Spirulina subsalsa PCC 9445: one gene and its partner. The protein of the gene in region 2 interacts with the protein of the main gene of each other region in a pairwise test. Links are inferred from orthologs where the notes say so. Each region holds a gene or a part of one and is shown on either strand. Other genes may lie near its edges. The genes, in order: priA and SPI9445_RS0107295.

Evidence for each region.
Region 1: the proteins of SPI9445_RS0107295 (region 2) and priA interact in binary tests that used the Escherichia coli proteins (3 or more experiments, as listed by UniProt). The link is inferred for Spirulina subsalsa PCC 9445 from one-to-one orthologs.

Annotation. Positions count from the first base shown.
Region 1 is NZ_JH980292.1:4,946,270-4,949,724, forward strand. The notes cover bases 326-3,455. They hold priA (primosomal protein N'), read left to right. Parts: upstream 326-707; coding sequence 708-3,203; downstream 3,204-3,455. Other genes in these bases: nagA (N-acetylglucosamine-6-phosphate deacetylase), read left to right, coding at 3,211-3,455. In the rest of the region: SPI9445_RS0122535 (RpoD/SigA family RNA polymerase sigma factor), read right to left, coding at 1-17.
Region 2 is NZ_JH980292.1:1,566,729-1,569,985, forward strand. What follows is about bases 26-2,957. They hold SPI9445_RS0107295 (single-stranded DNA-binding protein), read left to right. Parts: upstream 26-1,273; coding sequence 1,274-1,642; downstream 1,643-2,957. Other genes in these bases: gor (glutathione-disulfide reductase), read left to right, coding at 26-1,088; SPI9445_RS0107300 (SIMPL domain-containing protein), read right to left, coding at 1,639-2,367; surE (5'/3'-nucleotidase SurE), read left to right, coding at 2,469-2,957. In the rest of the region: more of gor, read left to right, coding at 1-25; more of surE, read left to right, coding at 2,958-3,146; SPI9445_RS0107310 (hypothetical protein), read left to right, coding at 3,239-3,257. UniProt on the Escherichia coli protein: Plays an important role in DNA replication, recombination and repair. Binds to ssDNA and to an array of partner proteins to recruit them to their sites of action during DNA metabolism. Acts as a sliding platform that migrates on DNA via reptation.

The DNA of each region.
Region 1 (3,455 bases), 3.4 Mb from region 2 along the record:
AATTCCGCGAGGCTCATAACTCTCTATAAATAAGGGTGTACAGTAAGTGGGATAAAAGGACTAGCCGAATGGCTAAAGAATGGAACTGGCTGATCAACTTGACTTGAGCGGGAGAGCAAAAAGAACAAATTTGATGCTCTATCACTATCTAGAGAGCCAGTCCAGTTGAGGGAGAAGAAGTTTAGAGATTAAAACTTTAGAGATTAGAAGTTGAGCGAAATCAAACAGGATGAGCAGAAATGGAGGAAAGTAAACTGTAGTAATTGGATGTTCTCGGTCTGGTAGTGTAGGTTTGAGTGGTGCGATCGCGGAATGAGGACTAAAATCCTCAACCTACCGGATGAGAAGCTACCCGGCGCTGAGTGTAAGTTAGAACCATCAAATCAGGTGAATCTGATTAGAGGTCAGGTTAGATGAATGAGAAAGTTAGAGAAAGATTGTTTATCAGGCTACCAGAAATGTTTTTCGGATTTGTTTATCTGATTACAAAATGGCCATTCAACGGAACATTTGTCCAAATTTTCCCGGAAAATTGAGTTTAACTGGGGCTGAGGGACTAGGCGACAATCCCCCCGAGTTGCAGACATGAGAGAAAGAACAGAGAATAAGGGAGAAATTGATGAATGTTCCTGTCGGTTCTCTGGAAAACCGATATACAGTGAGCGTGTTATTCTTTTTTCTCATCATCAAAGCACAAGAATTACATGATGTCCAATCCCTCCTCTAGTGTTCTGCTCTGTGAACCCCAAACGACCTACAATCTCAATCCCCCAAATGACCGATGGCTGGAGGTTTTGGTGGATTGTCCGGGGATTCAAGAGACGTTGACCTATCGGGCGACTCCTGAGTTAAGAGCAGAAGCGGGGGATATTGTGACGGTGCCGCTGGGGGGGCAAATGGTGGGGGGAATTGTGGTGCGGGAAGTGGCACAACTCCCGCCCGGGTTGGATTCTCAGAAGGTGCGCGAGATTGAGGATGTGGTGGCGACGGGCTTTTTTCCGGCTCATTATTGGGAATTGTTACAAAATGTGTCGGATTATTATTATACGCCCTTGATTACGGTAGCGAAGGGAGCGTTACCGCCGGGCTTATTGACGCGATCGCAGCGCCGCATCCGTTTACAGCCTGATGCCATCCCGCCCGGTTTTGAGGTGTTTTGTTCTCCGGCTGCCTTAGCAGTCCTAACTCTCCTTCAGTCCCAAAAACAAGGAGACTACACAGCCAAGTATATACAGAAGCAGATCCCCCAAGGGCGGAAGGGTTTACAGGATCTGCTGAAGCGGGGCTGGGTGGAAAGTTATCTAGACCATCCTCCCCCGACGAAAGCCCTGCAAAAACAAGCCATTACCCTAGTTTCCGACCACTTCTCCCCCTCTTTGAGCAAACGACAGCAGGAAATTTTACGCCTGTTGAAGAAAGAAGGGGGGGAAATGTGGCTGACGGATTTTTTACAACTGGCTAGAACGACAACTCCCACCCTCAAACGCTTAGAGGCTGAGGGGTATGTAGTGATAGAAGAGCGGGAAAAGTTGCGCCTCTCCTCGGAGCCAGAACAGGGGCGAGATGAGCCGAAAATCCTCAGCCCGGAGCAACAACAAGCCCTGAATACCCTAACCCATTGTGCGGGATTTGCGGAGATTCTCCTGCATGGGGTGACAGGATCTGGGAAAACGGAGGTTTATTTACAGGCGATCGCACCCCTCCTAGAACAAGGTCAATCCGCCCTCGTTTTAGTCCCAGAAATCGGACTAACGCCCCAACTCACCGATCGGTTTCGCGCTCGTTTTGGCGATCGCATTCGAGTCTATCACAGCGCCCTCTCCGACGGCGAACGTTACGACACTTGGCGGCAAATGCTCACCGGAGATCCTCAAGTCGTCATCGGCACCCGTTCCGCCATCTTTGCCCCCCTCCCCCATCTCGGCCTCATCATCCTCGACGAAGAACACGACAGCAGCTTTAAACAAACCGAACTCGCCCCCACCTACCACGCCCGCACCGTCGCCCAGTGGCGGGCAAAACTGGAAAATTGCCCCCTCCTCTTAGGGTCTGCTACCCCAGCCCTAGAAACTTGGGTTAGGGTGAAAGAGGAAAATCACCCCCAAGCTCCCACCCTCTACCTCTCCCTCCCCCAACGCATCTACTCCCGCCCCTTACCCCCCATCGAAATTGTAGACCTGCGGAAAGAACTCAAACAGGGCAACCGTTCCATCTTCAGTCAACCCCTAAAAACCGCCCTAGAAAACCTCCAACAGAATAAACAACAGGGGATCTTATTTATTCCCCGTCGGGGTCATAGTACCTTTGTTTCCTGTCGCAGTTGTGGCTACGTCATTGAATGCCCCCATTGTGACGTTTCCCTGTCCTATCACCACACCCACGCCCAGGCCACAGAACTCCTACGCTGTCACTACTGCAACCACACCCAACGACAGCCCCCCCAATGCCCAGAATGTGGTTCCCCCTATCTTAAATTTTTCGGCACGGGTACCCAGAAAGTCAGCCAAGAATTAAGCCGTTTATTTCCAGAATTGCGGGTCATTCGCTTTGATAGTGATACCACCCGCACCAAAGGCTCCCATCGGGCGTTATTAACCCAATTTGCCCAAGGAGAGGCCGATTTATTAGTGGGGACTCAAATGTTGACCAAAGGGCTGGATATTGCCCAAGTAACCCTAGTGGGGGTGGTAGCGGCCGATGGGTTATTGTTCTTAGGGGACTACTACGCCGCAGAACGTACCTTTCAAACCTTAACTCAAGTGGCAGGACGGGCAGGACGAGGAGGGGATCCCGGCCAGGTGATTATTCAAACCTACAGCCCCAATCATCCGGTGATTCAAGCGGTGCGGGAGCATAACTATCCCCGTTTTGCCCAAGAGACATTAGAGGAACGCCGCCGCGCCAATTATCCCCCTTACTGTCGGTTAATTTTGCTCCATTTGAGTGGCTTAGATGAGGGGGATGTGCAAAGTACAGCCCAATGGGTCGCCCAAGCTTGTCGGACGTTATTCGAGGGCAGGGATTATGAGTTATTGGGGCCGGCTCCAGCCTCGATTATGCGCATTAGTCGCCATTATCGTTGGCAAATTTTGTTAAAGTTGCCCCGTGGGGAGGGGGAGTGTTTGAATTTGCAGCCGTTACAGGATCTTTGCCCCCGTTCGGTTAGGCTAAAAATTGACGTAGATCCTTTGATGATGAACTAGATAGATGGTGTACGCCTTAACTCACTGTACGATTTACACGGGATTTGAAGAATTGCATCATTCAGCCGTTCTGATTGAGGGCGATCGCATTCTTGATGTCATTCCCCAAGCTGACATCTCCCCAACTTGCCCCCAGATTAACTTACAGGGGCATTTACTCACGGCCGGATTTATTGATTTACAACTCAATGGTTGTGGGGGGGTGATGTTTAATGATGACATTAGCCTAGAAACGGTGGAAATCATGCACCG
Region 2 (3,257 bases):
ATGATGAGGTGACACGACTGAATGGGATTTATCAACGGATGTTAGATAATTCTAAGGTGACGGTGTTCCGCCACCGGGCGACGTTTATTGACTCCCACACTCTACAAGTGGGAGAGGAGAAGATCACGGCCGAAAGAATTTTAATTGCGGTGGGGGGAAAACCTGTTAAACCGAATATTCCGGGTATTGAACACACGATTACCTCTAATGAAATTTTCCTGTTGTCGGAGCAACCGAAACGGATGTTAATTATTGGTGGGGGCTATATTGGCTGTGAGTTTGCCTGTGTGCTGCATGGTTTGGGAACTGAGGTGACGCAGGTTATTCGCAAGGACAAGATCCTGCGGGGGTTTGATGATGACTTGCGCACGACGATTCAGGAGGCTATGGTTCAACATGGTATTCGGATTTTAACTCAGACCAATCCGGTGGCGATTGAACGGACGGCTGAGGGGTTAAGGGTGACGCTGAAGGGCCCTAATGGGGAGGAGTTGGTCGAGACGGATGTAGTGGGTTTGTCGGCAACGGGACGGATTCCCAATATCCAGAATTTGGGGTTGGAAAATACGGTGGTTGAAGTGAATCAGGGGGCGATCGCGGTCAATGAAGAGAGTCAAACCGCAGAACCCCATATCTACGCGGTTGGAGACTGTACGGATCGGGTGAATTTAACCCCCGTAGCCATTAATGAGGGTCGGGTTTTTGCCGATACTATGTTTGGCGGCAAGTCTCGGACGATGAGTTATGAAAACATCCCCAGTGCAGTATTTACTACCCCAGAAGCAGCCACGGTGGGACTCACGGAGGCGGAAGCACGGGCAAAATATGGTGAGGCGGTGAAGGTCTATCGCACCAAGTTCCGCCCGATGTATTACACTCTGGCGGGAAAAGAGGAAAAAACCATGATGAAATTAATTGTGGATACGAATACGGATCGGGTGGTGGGCGCCCACATGGTCGGGGATCATGCGGCGGAAATTATTCAAGGGGTTGCGATCGCCCTCAAAACCGGAGCGACGAAAGCCAACTTTGACGCAACGATCGGCATTCACCCCAGTTCGGCGGAAGAGTTTGTCACTATGCGCTAACGGGCTGGAGTGGGGACGAAACGAACGCTAGACTCAACAGGGGAATAGGCACTCATGCAAGAGGGAATAATTCTCAATTCTCCCTCTCCCCTGTTCCCTGATTCTACAAGCCCTAAATACAGTTGATTTTCGGGTGCGGAAATGGCAAAATGGATGTACTACTTAGAGAAAGAAGATATTTAAGGATGACCAGTTTAAATGTAGTGAATTTAGTGGGGCGTGCTGGGGGAGATCCCGAAGTGCGTTATTTTGAGTCTGGATCGGTATTGTGTGAGTTGACTTTGGCAGTTAACCGGATGAAACGGGATGATAAGCCCGATTGGTTTAATTTAAAGATTTGGGGTAAAACGGCAGAAATTGCCGCTAATTATGTGAAAAAGGGGAGCTTAATTGGGATTCAAGGCTCCCTGACGATTGAAACGTGGAGCGATCGCAATACCGGAGCCAATCGCTCTAAACCTGTGATTCGCGTGGAGCGTCTGGATTTGTTAGGCTCCAAACGGGATAATGAAGCCTATGCTAACCAAAACACCTACAATGACGCGGAATTTTAATAGCGAATCTCCAGCGTCACAGAGGCCTGCACGTCCTGTTCTCCCCCAATAATCGGCGTAGCATCTGCGGTCATCGCTTCAGCGCGCTGCATCAGGGGGCGGGGGCTGGGTGGGGTGGCGCTATTGATGGAAATGCTAATAATTTCCTGCCGGGTGAGGTTTAAGGTGGCAAGGACAGCATCGGCTTGAGCTTTGGCGTCTTGGGTTGCGGCTTGTAGGGCGACCTTTTGGGCGGCGGAAATGGCACTGTCGCTGGCGGTTAAACGAATGCCATCAATGCGGGTGGCTCCGGCTTGGATGGCCGCATCAATGACGGCTCCGGCCTCGTTGCTGGGGGTGCGATAACTGACGGTGCTGGTGCCAATATAGCCGACGAGTCGCTGTTGATTGTTGTGATATTCGTAGTTCGGCTGTAGAGAAATGCCTGTAGTTTGGAGTTGTTCCACATTGCGCGATCGCAATACATTCACCACCCCATTCATCCGGCGAGCGACTTCCGCCTGTACTGCGGTGGCGCTACTTTCTCGCACTTCCACCCCCAGCGTCACATCCGCTAGGGTGGCGGCGATACTCTCCCGGCCTTGTCCCGTGACCGTGAGGGTGCGTAATAGGCGTTCTTGGGCGCGGGCGCTCATGGGCAGAGTGAGGGCAACGAGGGCTAAACTGAGGGCTAACCAGCGTGAGGGATGTTGGACGGGTAGCAGGGCAGATGGTAAAGATTTCATAGCGGGAATCAACTCCTCATGATATTGTTTCCATGCTAGAAAATCCTGACGCGGTTGTGTCTCAGGTTACAGTTTTGGCAACGAAAAATTTAACTAAAATTATGGTTCTGATTTTAACCAACGATGATGGAATTGATGCGCCGGGGATTCGGGCGCTAGAGCAAGCCATCGCCCAAGATGCCCTGATTTTCGCCCCTCAAGGTCAATTATCGGGCTGTGGGCATCAGGTGACGACGGGGGATCCCTTGCAGGTGGAACGGCGCTCTGAAACCGAATATGCGATCGCCGGAACCCCTGCCGATTGTACCCGCGTGGCTCTGTCCCACTACGGCAGCGAGATTGATTGGGTTCTCTCCGGGATTAATGCCGGGGGAAATTTGGGCATAGATGTCTACATCTCCGGCACCGTGGCCGCCGTGCGAGAAGCCGCCATCCACAATATCCCCGCCATTGCCATCTCCCACTGGATTAAGCGCCCCTTGGTGATTGACTGGGACATTACCACCCAAAGAGCCGCTAGGGTACTTGACAAATTGATGAACTTACCCTTACCCCCTAAAAGTTTTTGGAATGTCAACCTCCCCCACCTGCCCCCCGGCTCCCCGGAACCGGAACTGGTGTTCTGTGAACCTAGTACCGATCCCTTGCCCTTGAACTATCGTATAGAGGGGGAGTTGTATCACTACGAGGGGGTCTATGAAGAGCGCGATCGCACCCCCGGCAGCGATGTAGATGTGTGTTTTGGGGGCAATATTGCCATCACCCAGATTCGTTTATAAAAATTGGCGTTATCATGACAGCACAAGCCCGCGCCCTTGTCCTTCCCACAGGGGCGACGATAGGCTAAAACACCAGACTGTGGCAACGAATCATGACCTATACAACGGAGC